DNA from 4 places in the Pantoea sp. SO10 genome. Region 1 is predicted to be linked to each of the others. Evidence: predicted binding sites of a transcription regulator. Region 1 holds the regulator's gene; each other region holds the start of a gene.
The links. The regulator LexA, encoded in region 1, represses DNA repair genes until DNA is damaged. The targets are predictions, from matches to a motif close to TNCTGTATGTACATACAGNA.
Positions count from the first base shown of each region.

Region 2: the regulator LexA is predicted to act here: its motif matches at 789-808, upstream of umuD (translesion error-prone DNA polymerase V autoproteolytic subunit).
Region 3: the regulator LexA is predicted to act here: its motif matches at 2,236-2,255, upstream of FCN45_RS06785 (DNA translocase FtsK 4TM domain-containing protein).
Region 4: the regulator LexA is predicted to act here: its motif matches at 1,421-1,440, upstream of metR (HTH-type transcriptional regulator MetR).

Region 1 covers NZ_CP040095.1:347,151-350,626, reverse strand. The annotation lists gene FCN45_RS01565 (CsbD family protein) at 1-64, opposite strand, end outside; gene dinF (MATE family efflux transporter DinF) at 229-1,551, opposite strand; gene lexA (transcriptional repressor LexA) at 1,688-2,302, opposite strand; gene FCN45_RS01550 (diacylglycerol kinase) at 2,408-2,776, opposite strand; gene plsB (glycerol-3-phosphate 1-O-acyltransferase PlsB) at 2,904-3,476, shown strand, end outside.
Region 2 covers NZ_CP040097.1:80,250-83,725, forward strand. The annotation lists gene umuD (translesion error-prone DNA polymerase V autoproteolytic subunit) at 884-1,333, shown strand; gene umuC (translesion error-prone DNA polymerase V subunit UmuC) at 1,342-2,616, shown strand; partial or broken gene umuC (translesion error-prone DNA polymerase V subunit UmuC) at 2,676-3,476, shown strand, end outside.
Region 3 covers NZ_CP040095.1:1,463,815-1,467,290, forward strand. The annotation lists gene cydD (cysteine/glutathione ABC transporter permease/ATP-binding protein CydD) at 1-69, opposite strand, end outside; gene trxB (thioredoxin-disulfide reductase) at 215-1,180, opposite strand; gene lrp (leucine-responsive transcriptional regulator Lrp) at 1,703-2,197, shown strand; gene FCN45_RS06785 (DNA translocase FtsK 4TM domain-containing protein) at 2,317-3,476, shown strand, end outside.
Region 4 covers NZ_CP040095.1:204,317-207,792, forward strand. The annotation lists gene FCN45_RS00920 (DUF1456 family protein) at 1-362, opposite strand, end outside; gene metR (HTH-type transcriptional regulator MetR) at 456-1,388, opposite strand; gene metE (5-methyltetrahydropteroyltriglutamate--homocysteine S-methyltransferase) at 1,524-3,476, shown strand, end outside.

The DNA.
Region 1 (3,476 bases):
CCCACTTCTCTTTAAACTTGCCTTTGAACTGCTTCCAGTTTCCGCTCGCTTCGTCTTTGTTCATAATATTCCTCCACTACATCCTGAGTGAGATAGATATATTGCCTGCTTAGCTGGCGATATACCCAGACAACGCGCTACTCATATGCGCCGTATGAGGTAATTGTAGTAGCCGCTTCGCAGTTTGCAGGGAAATACAGATTAATCTGTAGGTTACGCTTCGCTTATTCAGGCGTTAAACCAGCTATCGCGCCGCCAGTGACCACGCCAAATGAGCCACAGCGTGAGTCCGCGTAACGCGAGGAATACCGTCACCGCCAGCCATAAACCGTGATTACCGAGCCACGGCAGCGTGAGCAGCGAGACACCGTAGCCGATCGCCGCCATCACCATGCTGTTGCGCATCTCACGCCCGCGCGTCGCGCCGATAAACATGCCGTCCAGCAGATAGCACCAGACGCCAACCAGCGGCAGAATCACTTGCCAAATCAGATAGCGGTCGGCCATCTCTCGTAGCGCTTCCAGTGACGTCAGCATCGCCACAATCTCCGGACCGGTGAATGCATAAATCAGCGCAAAGATCGCGGCGATGAAGCATGCCTGGCGACAAGCCGCATGCCAAATCAGCAATAGTCGGCTGCGATCTTTGGCCCCAACCGCTTCACCCGAACAGGCTTCAACCGCGTAGGCAAATCCATCAAGCGCGTATGCGGTGAAAGTGAGGAACATCAGAAGCACCGCATTGACTGCCACTACATCCGGCCCAATGCGTGCGCCAAGGATGGTGAGCGACGCGAAGCAGATTTGCAGCATCAAAGACCGCAGCATAATGTCGCGATTGAGGCGGAATAGCCGCGCCGCATCGCCGCGCCAGCTGCTTTTGAGTAAAGCAAAATGGATACCGCGCATCTTTAGCACCCGCGCCACCATCCACAAACCCACGCCCAGCGTGACATATTCTGCCAGCGCGGTAGCCGCCGCCGCTCCGGCGACACCCCAATGCAGTTTGAGCACGAACAGCAGATCCAGCAGGATATTCACCAGGTTGCCGATGATTAGCAGCACCATCGGTGCCCGCGCATACTGCACGCCCAGCAGCCAGCCAAGAATCACCAAATTGGCCAAGGTTGCGGGCGCACTTAGCCAGCGAATCTCAATAAATATTTTCGCCTGTTGCTGCACTTCCGGGCTGCCACCCATTAACGCTGCCGCCAGGCTGCTGACCGGCGTTCGCAGCACCATAAACAGCGCACCAAAAACCAGCGCAATCAGTAGCGGCTGTGTTAAGGCGCGCGCCAGCGCCGTTTTGTCATTGGCGCCAAATGCCTGAGCGGTGAGTCCGGTGGTGCTCATGCGCAGGAACAGCAGGAGCATAAAGATGAAGCTGGTGGCGGTTGTGCCCACGGCGACGCCACCGAGGTAGATCGGGCTATCGAGATGACCAATAACGGCGGTATCCACTACACCCAGTAATGGGACGGTGATATTTGACAGGATCATCGGCAGCGCTAGCCGCCAGAGCGTTTTATCTGAAGAGGAAAACAGCTGCATTAGCCCATTCCGTTGTGTGCGGTAATCAGCGTAATGGCGCCAGAATGAGCCGCAGAAAGAGTCACAGAGAAGTAAAACAGCAGACTGCGGTCAGCGCAAACACGCACCGCCGCAGTTAAAGTGGATCAGAAACTGATCAGAGCCACTCGCCGTTGCGCACAATCCCGACAGCTAAACCTTCAACGGTTAGCGACTGCTCACGGGTATCCACGACAATCGGCTGAAAATCGGTGTTTTCCGGCAGCAGATGGACAATCGCACCCTGCTTTTTCCAGCGTTTCACTGTGACTTCATCATCAATGCGCGCCACGACAACCTGGCCGTTACGCACTTCCTGCGTTTTGTGTACCGCTAACAGATCGCCATCCATAATGCCGATGTCTTTCATCGACATACCGCTCACGCGCAGCAGGAAATCGGCGCTCGGTTTAAAGAGGTTAGCATCCACCTGATAGTGGGCTTCGATGTGTTCTTGAGCCAGCAAAGGTTCACCGGCAGCGACGCGGCCAATCAGCGGCAGCCCTTCGCTTGGTTCTTCTTCCATCAGCAAACGAATCCCGCGCGATGCGCCGGAAACAATTTCAATTACGCCTTTACGCGCCAGCGCTTTCAGATGCTCTTCGGCAGCATTGGGCGAGCGGAAACCCAGTTGCGCAGCAATTTCCGCACGCGTTGGCGGCATGCCCGTCTGGTTAATATGGTCGCGAATCAGGTCATAGACCTGTTGCTGCCGTGCAGTTAACGCTTTCATCCCGCCCCCTGGTTGTTTATACAGTCGCTGTGAGTATATACAGGTATTCGCGAAATGAAAACCGTAACAGAGGGAAAAATCAGCGGTTTGATGAATCTGGAATCCCTATCTCAAATGCGTCCAGAGCAGCGCGATCCAGACGAACAGAGCCAGTAAGATAGTCAGCAATACGGCAGCCGATCCCATATCTTTAGCGCGGCCCGCGAGCGGATGTTGCTCCTGCCCGATGCGGTCGACCACCGCTTCGATAGCGCTATTAAGGATCTCAACGATGATAACCAGCACTACCGAGCCAATCATCAGGATGCGGGAAAGGGTATCTACATCCAGCCAGCAAGCCACGAGAATGGCCACCAGCGCGGCAATGGCTTCCTGCCGAAAAGCGGCTTCGTGCTGCCATGCGGCACGCAGGCCCTGCCAGGAATAACCGGCGGCTTTCACTATTCTTACTAAACCGGTGACGTTATTTGCCATGTCTATGGAACCCTTGAACTATTTTGACGTCAATGTGTGGGCAGTATGAGGCGGCAGAGCCACAGACCTTCGCTGCGCTTTCTGGTATGCTTGCCGCGCTTTGCTAACAAGAGGCTTAAAGTTGTCTATGTCAGGTTGGCGTAAACTCTATTACAAATTATTGAATTTACCACTCTCTATTTTGGTAAAAAGTAAGGTCATTCCGACCGATCCTATCTCTGAACATGGGATCGATCCGACACGTCCGGTGATGTATGTTTTGCCTTATGATTCAAAGGCTGACCTGCTCACACTGCGTGCTCAATGCCTGAAACATGATCTGCCCGATCCGCTGGCTCCGCTGGAGATCGATGGCACCCTGCTGCCGCGCCACGTGTTTATTCACGATGGCCCACGCGTAATTCCCTATTTCGTGGCCAATCCCGAATCGGTAAAGCTGTTCCACGATTATCTGGATTTGCATCGCAGCAACCCGCAACTCGATGTGCAAATGCTGCCGGTCGCGGTGATGTTTGGTCGTGCGCCGGGACGTGAAACCTCCGGTGAATCCACGCCGCATCTGCGCGTGCTCAATGGCGTGCAGAAGTTCTTCGCCATTTTGTGGCACGGCCGCGACAGCTTTGTTCGCTTCTCGCAAACCGTTTCGTTGCGCCAGATGGCGACCGAGCACGGCACCGATAAGTCGATTGCCCAAAAGCTG
Region 2 (3,476 bases), on a different replicon from region 1:
GTTGATTCGGAGTTTGTTATCTTCGATCTTTGTCTCGAAGTTCGCTTGCTTCAACTCAGCGCCCTCATCATCTCCACATGCACACTGTCCATTTTCATCTTCCAGATGGAGGTAAATGGGAGGTGCGGATTCGTTTTTTTTCGGGGAGAGGGTATCGGTACTCATAGGATTTCTCCAATCAGTTTATTGGTTGAGTTATGGCTCGCAACACCGTCCTATGGCAGTGTGAGTTAGAGGGAAATACAATTCTTCACCTTTTCGTCATAGCGATAATAAGCAAAGCACATGCCCATTCGGGCATCAAGGTGGGGGCCGCTTGGAAAAGGAAAAATATCCTATGCCAAGGCTTTTTTTTACCAGTATGGTATAGATAACCACCTGAACTACCGCTGCTCCGCCCTCTGTTATTCGAAAGATAGTTCCGTACATCCCTTACAGTCATGGGTTTCTGCTCAATGGAACGAAATCACCTCTTAAGCCCAAATGCTTAACGTAAGATGATTTCTCTTTCCCATGCTGCCCCCTATATAAGCCATCGACGCGAAATCTACGACTGAAGCCCGCAAAACGGGCTTTTTCATGCCAGTTGGACAATAGATGTTATGTCTAATGCGGCATAACATTCCTATCCCATAGTTTTGACGTCAGCTCCTCGCTCAAAGCTGCCCATAGGTACACGAGAATCCTTTTGTAAAATTGTCTTCTAAGGGATTGATCGTACTGAGCAGCACCCTTTTTATTCGAATAAGTCACATCTCCCCACTTGTCAGCGCTTCGAAGCTCATTAATACTGTATACATGAACAGTATTAGTTTGGGGGTTTTCATGCGCATTTCATCTTTTTTACTAAATCAATCATTGCCAGGTGCCCGGGATTTAAAAAATGAAGGCCGTTAGTTACACGCAGGGCCTGACGCTACTCTGGCCTCCCGTATTTACGCCGCCGCTAAGAGTGCCGCTTTACGCAGATCCATGCGCTGCTGGATTCCCCTCCCCTGCCCAGGATTATGTGGAGAAAGAGTTAGATCTGAACGAGCTCTGCATAAAACGCCGCGCTTCTACGTTCTTTGTTCGCGCAAGCGGAAGCAGCATGCAGGAGCTGGGTCTTTGTGACGGTGATGTCATGGTGGTTGACCGCGCCGAAGAAGCCTCGCACGGCGATATTGTCATTGCTGAAGTCAACGGTGAGTTCACCGTTAAGCGTTTGCAGCTGCAACCGCGACTTGCATTGCTGCCCATGAATCCCGCCTACTCCGTGATATACCCGGAAGAGCTTCAGTTGCTTGGTGTTGTCACCTGGTTCTTTAACAGCACGCGTGCGCGCAGGAAGTAGCTATGCCTATGTTTGGACTTGCGGACGTCAACTCATTTTATGCCAGCTGCGAAGCGCTGTTCAGGCCGGATATACGTGGCAAACCCGTTGTCGTGCTCAGCAATAATGACGGCTGTGTCATTGCCCGCAGTGCCGGCGCGAAAGCGCTGGGCATAAAAATGGGAGCACCCTGGTTTCAGATAAAAACGGAAGGTTTTCCAGAAAAGGTCTTTATTTTCAGCTCGAACTACGGGCTTTACCATAACCTCAGCCAGCGAGTCATGACTGCTCTGGAAGAGATGACACCTCGCGTAGAGCAGTACAGCATTGACGAAATGTTCCTGGACCTGACGGGCATAGACGGCTGTGAAGACTTTGAACATTTTGGTCGGCGCCTCAGAACCCACGTGCTCAGCACTACGGGTCTTACCGTAGGTGTGGGCATGGGGCCAACCAAGACGCTGGCAAAATCTGCGCAGTGGGCAAGCAAGGAGTGGAAGCAATTTCGTGGCGTGCTGGCGCTGACAAAAGGCAATCCGAGGAGAACGGCAACTCTTCTTGAAAACCAGCCAGTTGAGGAAATCTGGGGCGTGGGGCGACGCATCGGTAAGCGCCTGAACCAGATGGGCATCACTACCGCACTTCAGCTCTCACAGGCCAGTCCGAAGTTCATCCGGGATAACTTTTCCGTTGTACTGGAACGGACGGTACGTGAGCTTAATGGCGAATCATGCATACCACTTGAAGAGCTTCCTCCGGCCAAACAGCAGATTGTCTGTTCACGTTCTTTTGGGGAACGCATTACCTCTAAGGAAAGCATGCAGCAGGCACTGTGCCAGTACGCAACGCGCGCAGCTGAAAAATTAAGGGGAGAGCGTCAGTTTTGCCGTCACGTCGGGATTTTTATCCGGACGTCACCACACGCCGTTAATGAAGTGTTCTACGGGAACAATGCTGGCGAAAAACTTGCCCTTCCCACTCAGGATACACGCGACATTATCGAAGTCGCTATGCGTTCACTTGATCGTATCTGGCTGGACAACCGGCGCTATATGAAAGCGGGTATTGCTCTGGATGATTTTACGCCGAACGGTATTACACAACTCAGTCTCTTCGAAGAGAACAAACCAAGGGCAAACAGTGCGCAACTGATGAAGGTACTTGATGGCATTAATCAGTCAGGGCTGGGGAACATCTGGTTTGCCGGACAGGGGATAAATACTGAATGGAAAATGAAACGGGAAATGCTCAGTCCTGCGTGGACAACACGCTGGTCTGACATTCCCGTTGCGCGGGTACGTTAATTAAAATGAGATGGCAAAAATGGACCTTGCCGGACGTTGTTTTTGTATTCCACATAAACCATTCCATGTCCCAGAGGGTCATGACGGCACTGGAGGAGATGACGCCGAAGGTAGAGCAGTACTCCATTGACGAAATGTTCTTGGATTTAACCGGTATCGATGGGTGTGAGGACTTCGAACACTTCGGGCAGCGCCTGCGAGCGCACGTGCTGGCCACAACCGGTCTGACTGTCGGCGTAGGCATGGGGCACACCAAAACACTGGCCAAAAGTGCTCAGTGGGCCAGTAAAGAGTGGAAGCAGTTTCGGGGAGTACTGGCTTTGACACCCGGGAACCCCAGACGAACCGCCACTCTCCTGCAAAACCAACCGGTCGAAGAAATCTGGGGCGTTGGACGGCGCATTGCTAAGAAGCTGAACATTATGGGCATCGAAAACGCCCTGCAGCTGTCGCGTGCGCACCCTACCCTCATTCGCAAAAACTTCAGCGTGGTGCTGGAACGGACCGTACGCGAACTCAACGGCGAATCCTGCATTCCGCTGGAAGAATTTACCCCTGCGAAACAGCAGATTGTATGTTCGCGATCGTTCGGCGAGCGCATTACGTCAAAAGTGGCTATGCAGCAGGCGCTCTGCCAGTACGCGACGCGCGCATCCGAGAAGCTAAGAGGCGAACGGCAGTTCTGCCGCCGCGTGGGGATATTTATCCGCACTTCTTCTCACGCACAAGGTGAGGTGTTTTATGGTAACAGCGCCAGTGAAAATCTCAGTTTTCCCACTCAGGATACCCGCGATGTGATAGCTGTGGCTATGCGCTCGCTGGACCGCATCTGGCTGGAAGGCCGCCGGTACATGAAAGCA
Region 3 (3,476 bases), 1.1 Mb from region 1:
GTTGCGCGCACCGTGATGACGTTGCTGACGGAGCCAGCGGAGAAGTTCTTGTTGCCGTGATTTGTTCATGCGATGCCGTTTGGTAACTCAAAAGAGATGTAAATCCCGGATGAAAACCCAGCAATATCGGGCGCGTGAACTGTAGCACGCAGGTAACAAAAAAGGCGACCAAAACTGGCCGCCTTTTAGCGATTATGATCAGGTTATTAACAACTTACTTATCGTTTTTAACCAGTCCATCGAGGAAGCGTTCCGCATCCAACGCCGCCATACAGCCGGTACCGGCAGAGGTAATTGCCTGGCGATAGATATGATCCATCACATCGCCGGCAGCGAACACGCCTGGGATGCTGGTTTGCGTGGCGTTGCCGTGCAAACCAGACTGCACTTTGATGTAGCCATTCTCCAAATCCAGCTGACCACTAAAAATTGCGGTATTTGGACTGTGGCCGATGGCGACAAACAAACCAGCGACGTCCAGTGATTCAGCCGCTTCACCTTTGGTAGACAGCAGTTTCAAGCCCGTCACGCCCGTTTGATCGCCAACCACTTCATCCAGCGTGCGGTCGGTGTGCAGCACGATGTTGCCATTGCGCACTTTTTCCATCAGACGGTCAATAAGGATTTTCTCAGCGCGGAAACTGTCGCGACGGTGAATCAGATGCACTTCTGCAGCAATGTTAGCCAGATAAAGCGCTTCTTCAACGGCAGTGTTACCGCCACCAATGACGGCAACTTTCTGATTGCGGTAGAAGAAGCCGTCGCAGGTCGCACAAGCAGAGACGCCTTTGCCTTTGAACGCTTCTTCTGATGGCAATCCGAGATAACGTGCCGATGCGCCAGTGGCGATGATCAACGCATCAGCAGTGTATTCACCGCTGTCGCCGACCAGACGGAACGGACGGTTCTGCAAATCGACGGTATGAATGTGGTCAAAAATGATCTCGGTGTTGAATTTCTCGGCATGCTCCTGCATACGCTCCATCAACGCTGGACCTGTCAGATCGTTTGCATCGCCTGGCCAGTTCTCCACTTCGGTGGTGGTGGTGAGCTGACCTCCTTTCTCCAGTCCGGTAATTAACACCGGATTCAGGTTAGCGCGCGCTGCATATACTGCTGCAGTGTAACCGGCAGGGCCGGAGCCCAGAATGAGCAGCTTACTGTGTTTGGCCGTACTCATGCGTTCCTCAATTTTTTCTCTGACAACATAGTTTTTGATTGTAGGGAAATTAACGCTGCAAAAAAAGGCTCCAGCAATTTTGTTAACAATCACTGCGAGCGGCGTAGACGATGAGTGCAACTTTTGCACGCGCGTTGCGCCAAAAGGGGGCAATGCTCGGCAATTAGTGGTGCAGCAGCATAAAAATTCTCATTTAAAAACAGCAACCCAGAACTCTATCTGGCATCTTGTACTGAATTTGGATGTTTTACTTTGACAATCGCCTGCGCTTTTGCGAAAACATTGGGAGAAGCAGAGAATATTTAGCGATTCAAAACAGAATTTCATTTCTGTTTTGGGCTTTTTAGCCGAATAAACTCAGCCTGACATTGGTAGTGACGCATGATGTGGACAGACAACATGCGTCATACGGATGGACGCGTTACTGCACAGGCTTATGGTCTTCACTTCAGTAAGGCCCTGAACAATGAGCGTTTTCAGGGTGTGGCAGGTAAAGGGAAGGAATTAAGAGAGACAATAATAATGGTAGACAATAAGAAACGCCCCGGAAAAGATTTAGATCGTATCGACAGAAATATTCTGAATGAACTGCAGAAAGACGGTCGAATTTCTAATGTCGAGCTTTCCAAACGTGTTGGATTATCGCCAACTCCATGTCTTGAGCGCGTGCGCCGCCTCGAGCGTCAAGGCTTCATTCTGGGCTACACCGCGCAGCTCAACCCGCATTATCTGGATGCTTCACTGCTGGTTTTCGTTGAGATTACTCTGAATCGTGGTGCGCCAGATGTATTTGAACAATTTAACGCCGCCGTGCAAAAACTTGAGGAAACTCAAGAATGTCACCTCGTTTCCGGTGATTTTGACTACCTGCTGAAAACCCGCGTACCGGATATGTCCGCTTATCGTAAACTACTGGGTGAGACCTTGCTGCGTCTGCCGGGCGTAAACGACACCCGTACTTACGTGGTGATGGAAGAGGTCAAACAGAGCAATCGTCTGGTGATTAAAACCCGGTAGTGCAGGGCAGGTGCAAAGCTTGCAGGATTTCGGTACACTCCTGTGAATTCATACAGGACCAGCGTCGGGCATGCCCGACGTTGTTGCCTTCTTAATTTACAGGCACCTGGAGAGTTCTCTTGAGCCAGGAATATACAGAAGATAAAGATGTTTCGTTACAACCGCTGAGCAGTGGACGTCGTCTGCTGGAAGCGTTGCTCATTCTTGTGGCCTTGTTCGCCATCTATTTGATGGTGTCGCTGGTTAGTTTTAACCCGTCAGATCCAAGCTGGTCACAAACCGCATGGCACGAACCTATCCATAATCTGGGTGGTAGCGTCGGCGCATGGCTGGCCGATACGCTATTGTTCATCTTTGGCGTGATGGCCTACGCCATTCCTCCCGTCATTATTGGTCTGTGTTGGATCACCTTCCGCCAACGCGATCGTCAGGATTACATCGACTATTTTGCCGTTGGTTTACGCCTGATTGGCGTGCTGGCCTTGGTGGTAACGACCTGTGGTCTGGCGGCGCTCAACGTAGATGACATCTGGTATTTTGCTTCCGGCGGCGTAATCGGCAGCCTGGTCAGCAATGCGATGGCGCCGTGGTTCAGTTCGGCTGGCGGCACCTTGACGCTGCTGTGCGTCTGGGCTGCCGGCATCACGCTTTACACCGGATGGTCATGGCTGACGATTGCCGAGAAGATCGGCGGCGTGGTGATGGGTGTTCTGACCTTTGCCAGCAACCGTTCACGACATGACGAACCCTGGCAGGAAGAAGAATACGACGACGAAGAGCTTGCTGATGAGGTGTCGCCTCCGATGCATGCTGCACAGTCCGTTAATGACGACGATGATGTCTTGTTAGCTAAACCGCGCAAGGTGAGCGAACCGGTTGCTGCGGAGTTGGGCGACGATCCGCTGCTGGCGAAGGCGAGTGCGGCAACTGCCGCTGCAATTGCGGTTACTACGCAAGCTGCACAGCAAACTCCAGCTGCACAGCAAACTCCAGCTGCACAGCAAACTCCAGCTGCTATGCAGCCTGCTCCAGCCGCATCTGCCGAACCCGACGCAATGCCACGCGTTGCCGAAGCCACGGCTCAGTCGATTCCGGCTCCTCAGCCTGTTGCTGCAGCACAACAACCAATCGCGCAGCCTTCTGCTCCGCTCTATCGTTTCGAGATGCCAGGTGAAGCAGCACCTTCACCGTTTTCGCCGGCTGATGACGATGAGGGCCCGAGCATGGGCAACTGGCAGGATGCCGCTTCATCTTCTGCACCTTTAAACAGTCTCGCCGC
Region 4 (3,476 bases), 140 kb from region 1:
CCAACCTCAGCCTGTGAAATCTTAAAGTTCGCTTTCAGCAGCACATCCGGAATATCGGTGGTCTTCAGCTCAAAGGCGATACGCAATTTCTTCATGAAAATGTTGTTATTCATGCGGCGCTCAATCGAAGGCGCGGGCGCATCTTCACTCTTACCGCGACGGTAAAAAATCAGACCGTTAAGGAAGTAGCCCATCAATACATCTGGCAGCTTGCGAAACGCGGCATCGTCATCTTTCTTCATCCACGCCTGCACGTCTTCCAGCGGCACTTCACTTCCTGCCAGGGCAAAAATCTCCACCACTTTGCTATCGCTCAAATCCAGCATATAGCGCACGCTGCGCAGAACATCGTTACTCATCATGGTGAAACTCTCTTGGTCGCGGGTTGAGGCGGCGCATTATAGAGCAGGCGGGGCAGGGATAACAGCGCGGGCGACCTTCGCCGCCCAACAACATCAGGATGAGGTGATTTGCAGTGAGCCGGGACGCGCGGCATCGCGCACGAAGGGCAGATGTTCACAGGCGTGCTGACGGGCAAACCGCACAAAGGCTTCCATTACCGGCTGACGCTGCTCGCCTTCGCGTACGGCGGCATACAAGCGGCTCCACAAACCATCGCCTAAGGTCTTGGTCACCACCAAACCCTGCTGCTCAAAATTCTCTACGACCCAATGTGGCAGCGCGGCGATGCCCATACGCGCCGACACCATCTGAATCAGCAGCAGTGTGTTATCGACGCTCTTCAAGGCTGGACTGACGCCCGCAGGCTGCAGGAAATGGCGCCACACATCCAAACGCTGACGCTGCACCGGATAAATCATCAGCACTTCATCGGCCATATCTTCCGGGGCAATGTGCTCAAGCTGCGCCAAAGGATGATCCGGTGCCATCACCAAACGCACTTCAAAATCGAACATCGGTGAATAAAACAATCCACTGCGCGGCAAAATATCGGAGGTCAACACCACATCCAGCTCGCCCTGTTGCAACGCGGGTTGCGGATCAAAGGTCACGCCGGATTTGAAATCCATCACCACCTGCGGCCAGCTCTGACGGAAATTATTTAGCGCGGGCGTCAGCCACTGAATACAGCTGTGACACTCAATGGCGATACGCAACGTGGCCTGATGCGGCTCATGACACGCCTGCAAAGCCTGCTGAATCTGTGGTAAAACCTGCTCAGCCAACTGCAGCAAAATCTCTCCCTGCGGGGTAAAACGCAGCGGCTGGCTTTTACGCACAAACAGGCGAAAACCCAGCCGCTGCTCCAGATCGCTGAACTGGTGGGATAACGCCGATTGCGTCTGATGAAGCTGGGAGGCGGCGGCAGCTAACGAGCCGGTGTTCCGTAACGCCTGCAGCGTCCGCAGGTGTTTGAGTTCGATCATGAGAATCCTTCACATCGAGATTGAACAAATTGCGCTTGAGGAACATACAGTACCCGCAGATTATGGCGGTGTAAACATCTGGACGGCTAAACATCTCTGCCCCCTATTCAGTTAAGAATATCTGGAGAACAGAAAATGACCATTCTGAACCACACTCTCGGTTTCCCTCGCGTTGGATTGCGTCGTGAATTGAAAAAAGCACAGGAAAGCTATTGGGCAGGTAAAAGCTCACAGGAAGAGCTACTGGCGGTGGGGCGCGAACTGCGCGCCCGTCACTGGCAACAGCAGAAAGAGGCGGGCGTGGATCTGCTGCCAGTCGGCGATTTCGCCTGGTACGATCACGTGCTCACCACCAGCCTGCTGTTGGGTAACGTGCCAGCTCGTCACCAAAATCAGGATGGCTCGGTCGATCTCGACACGCTGTTCCGCCTTGGCCGTGGCCGCGCACCAAGCGGTGAACCGGCGGCAGCGGCGGAAATGACCAAATGGTTCAACACCAATTATCACTACATGGTGCCAGAATTCACTCAAGGGCAGCAGTTCAAACTGACCTGGACTCAGTTGCTGGATGAGGTTGATGAAGCGCTGGCGCTCGGGCACAAGATTAAACCGGTGCTGCTGGGTCCGGTTACCTATTTGTGGCTGGGTAAAGTGAAAGGTACGTCGTTCGACCGCCTGTCACTGCTTGAAGACATTCTGCCGGTTTACCAACAGGTGCTGGCTGAACTGAAAAAACGCGGCATCGAATGGGTACAAATCGATGAGCCAGCACTGGCGCTGGAACTGCCGCAAGCGTGGCGCGATGCCTTCAAACCGGCTTACGACGCGCTGCAGGGCGAAAGCAAATTGCTGCTCACCACCTATTTCGACAGCATCGGTCAGAATCTCGACGTGATCAAAGCGCTGCCGGTGCAAGGTCTGCATGTTGACCTGGTCCACGGCAAAGACGACATCCAACAGGTGAACCAGCAGATTCCCGCGGATTGGCTGCTCTCCGTCGGCGTAATCAATGGCCGTAACGTCTGGCGTGCCGATCTCAGCAGCTGGTTTACGCGCCTGCAGCCGCTAGTGGGGCAGCGTCAACAATTGTGGATTGGATCATCCTGCTCACTGCTGCACAGCCCAATCGACCTCAGCGTGGAAACGCGCCTCGATGAGGAAGTGAAAAGCTGGTTCGCCTTTGCTCTGCAGAAGTGCACTGAGCTTGCACTGCTGAGTCATGCGCTGAACAACAACGATGCCGCTTCGCTGGTTGAGTGGAGCGCACCGATTCGTGCGCGTGCCAACTCCACGCGCGTTCACAATGCCGCAGTCGGCGAGCGTCTGGCGAAAATTCAGGCCAAAGACGTTGAACGTGCCAGCAGCTATACCGAGCGTGCCAAAGCGCAGCGTCACCGCTTTAACCTGCCAGCGTGGCCGACCACCACCATAGGTTCATTCCCGCAAACCACCGAAATTCGCGGCCTGCGCCTCGACTTTAAAAAAGGCAACATTGATGGTGGAAACTATCGCACTGGCATCGCCGAACACATCAAACAGGCGATTGTGGAGCAGGAACGTTTGGGCCTCGACGTGCTGGTGCATGGCGAAGCAGAACGTAACGACATGGTGGAATACTTCGGCGAAAACCTCGACGGCTTCGTATTCACCCAAAACGGCTGGGTACAGAGCTACGGCTCACGCTGCGTTAAACCACCGATCATCATCGGCGACGTAAGCCGTCCGCAAGCCATCACCGTTGAGTGGGCAAAGTACGCGCAGTCGCTGACCGACAAACCGGTGAAAGGCATGCTGACTGGTCCTGTGACGATTCTCTGCTGGTCGTTCCCGCGAGAAGATGTAAGCCGGGAAACCATCGCCAAACAGATTGCGCTGGCGCTGCGTGACGAAGTGGAAGATCTGGAAAAAGCCGGTATTGGCATTATTCAGATTGATGAACCGGCACTGCGCGAAGGCCTGCCGCTGCATCAGTCCGATTGGGCGGCGTACCTGACCTGGGCGGTGGATGCGTTCCGTCTCAATGCCGCCGTGGCGCGGAATGAAACCCAGATCCATACCCACATGTGTTACTGCGAGTTCAATGACATC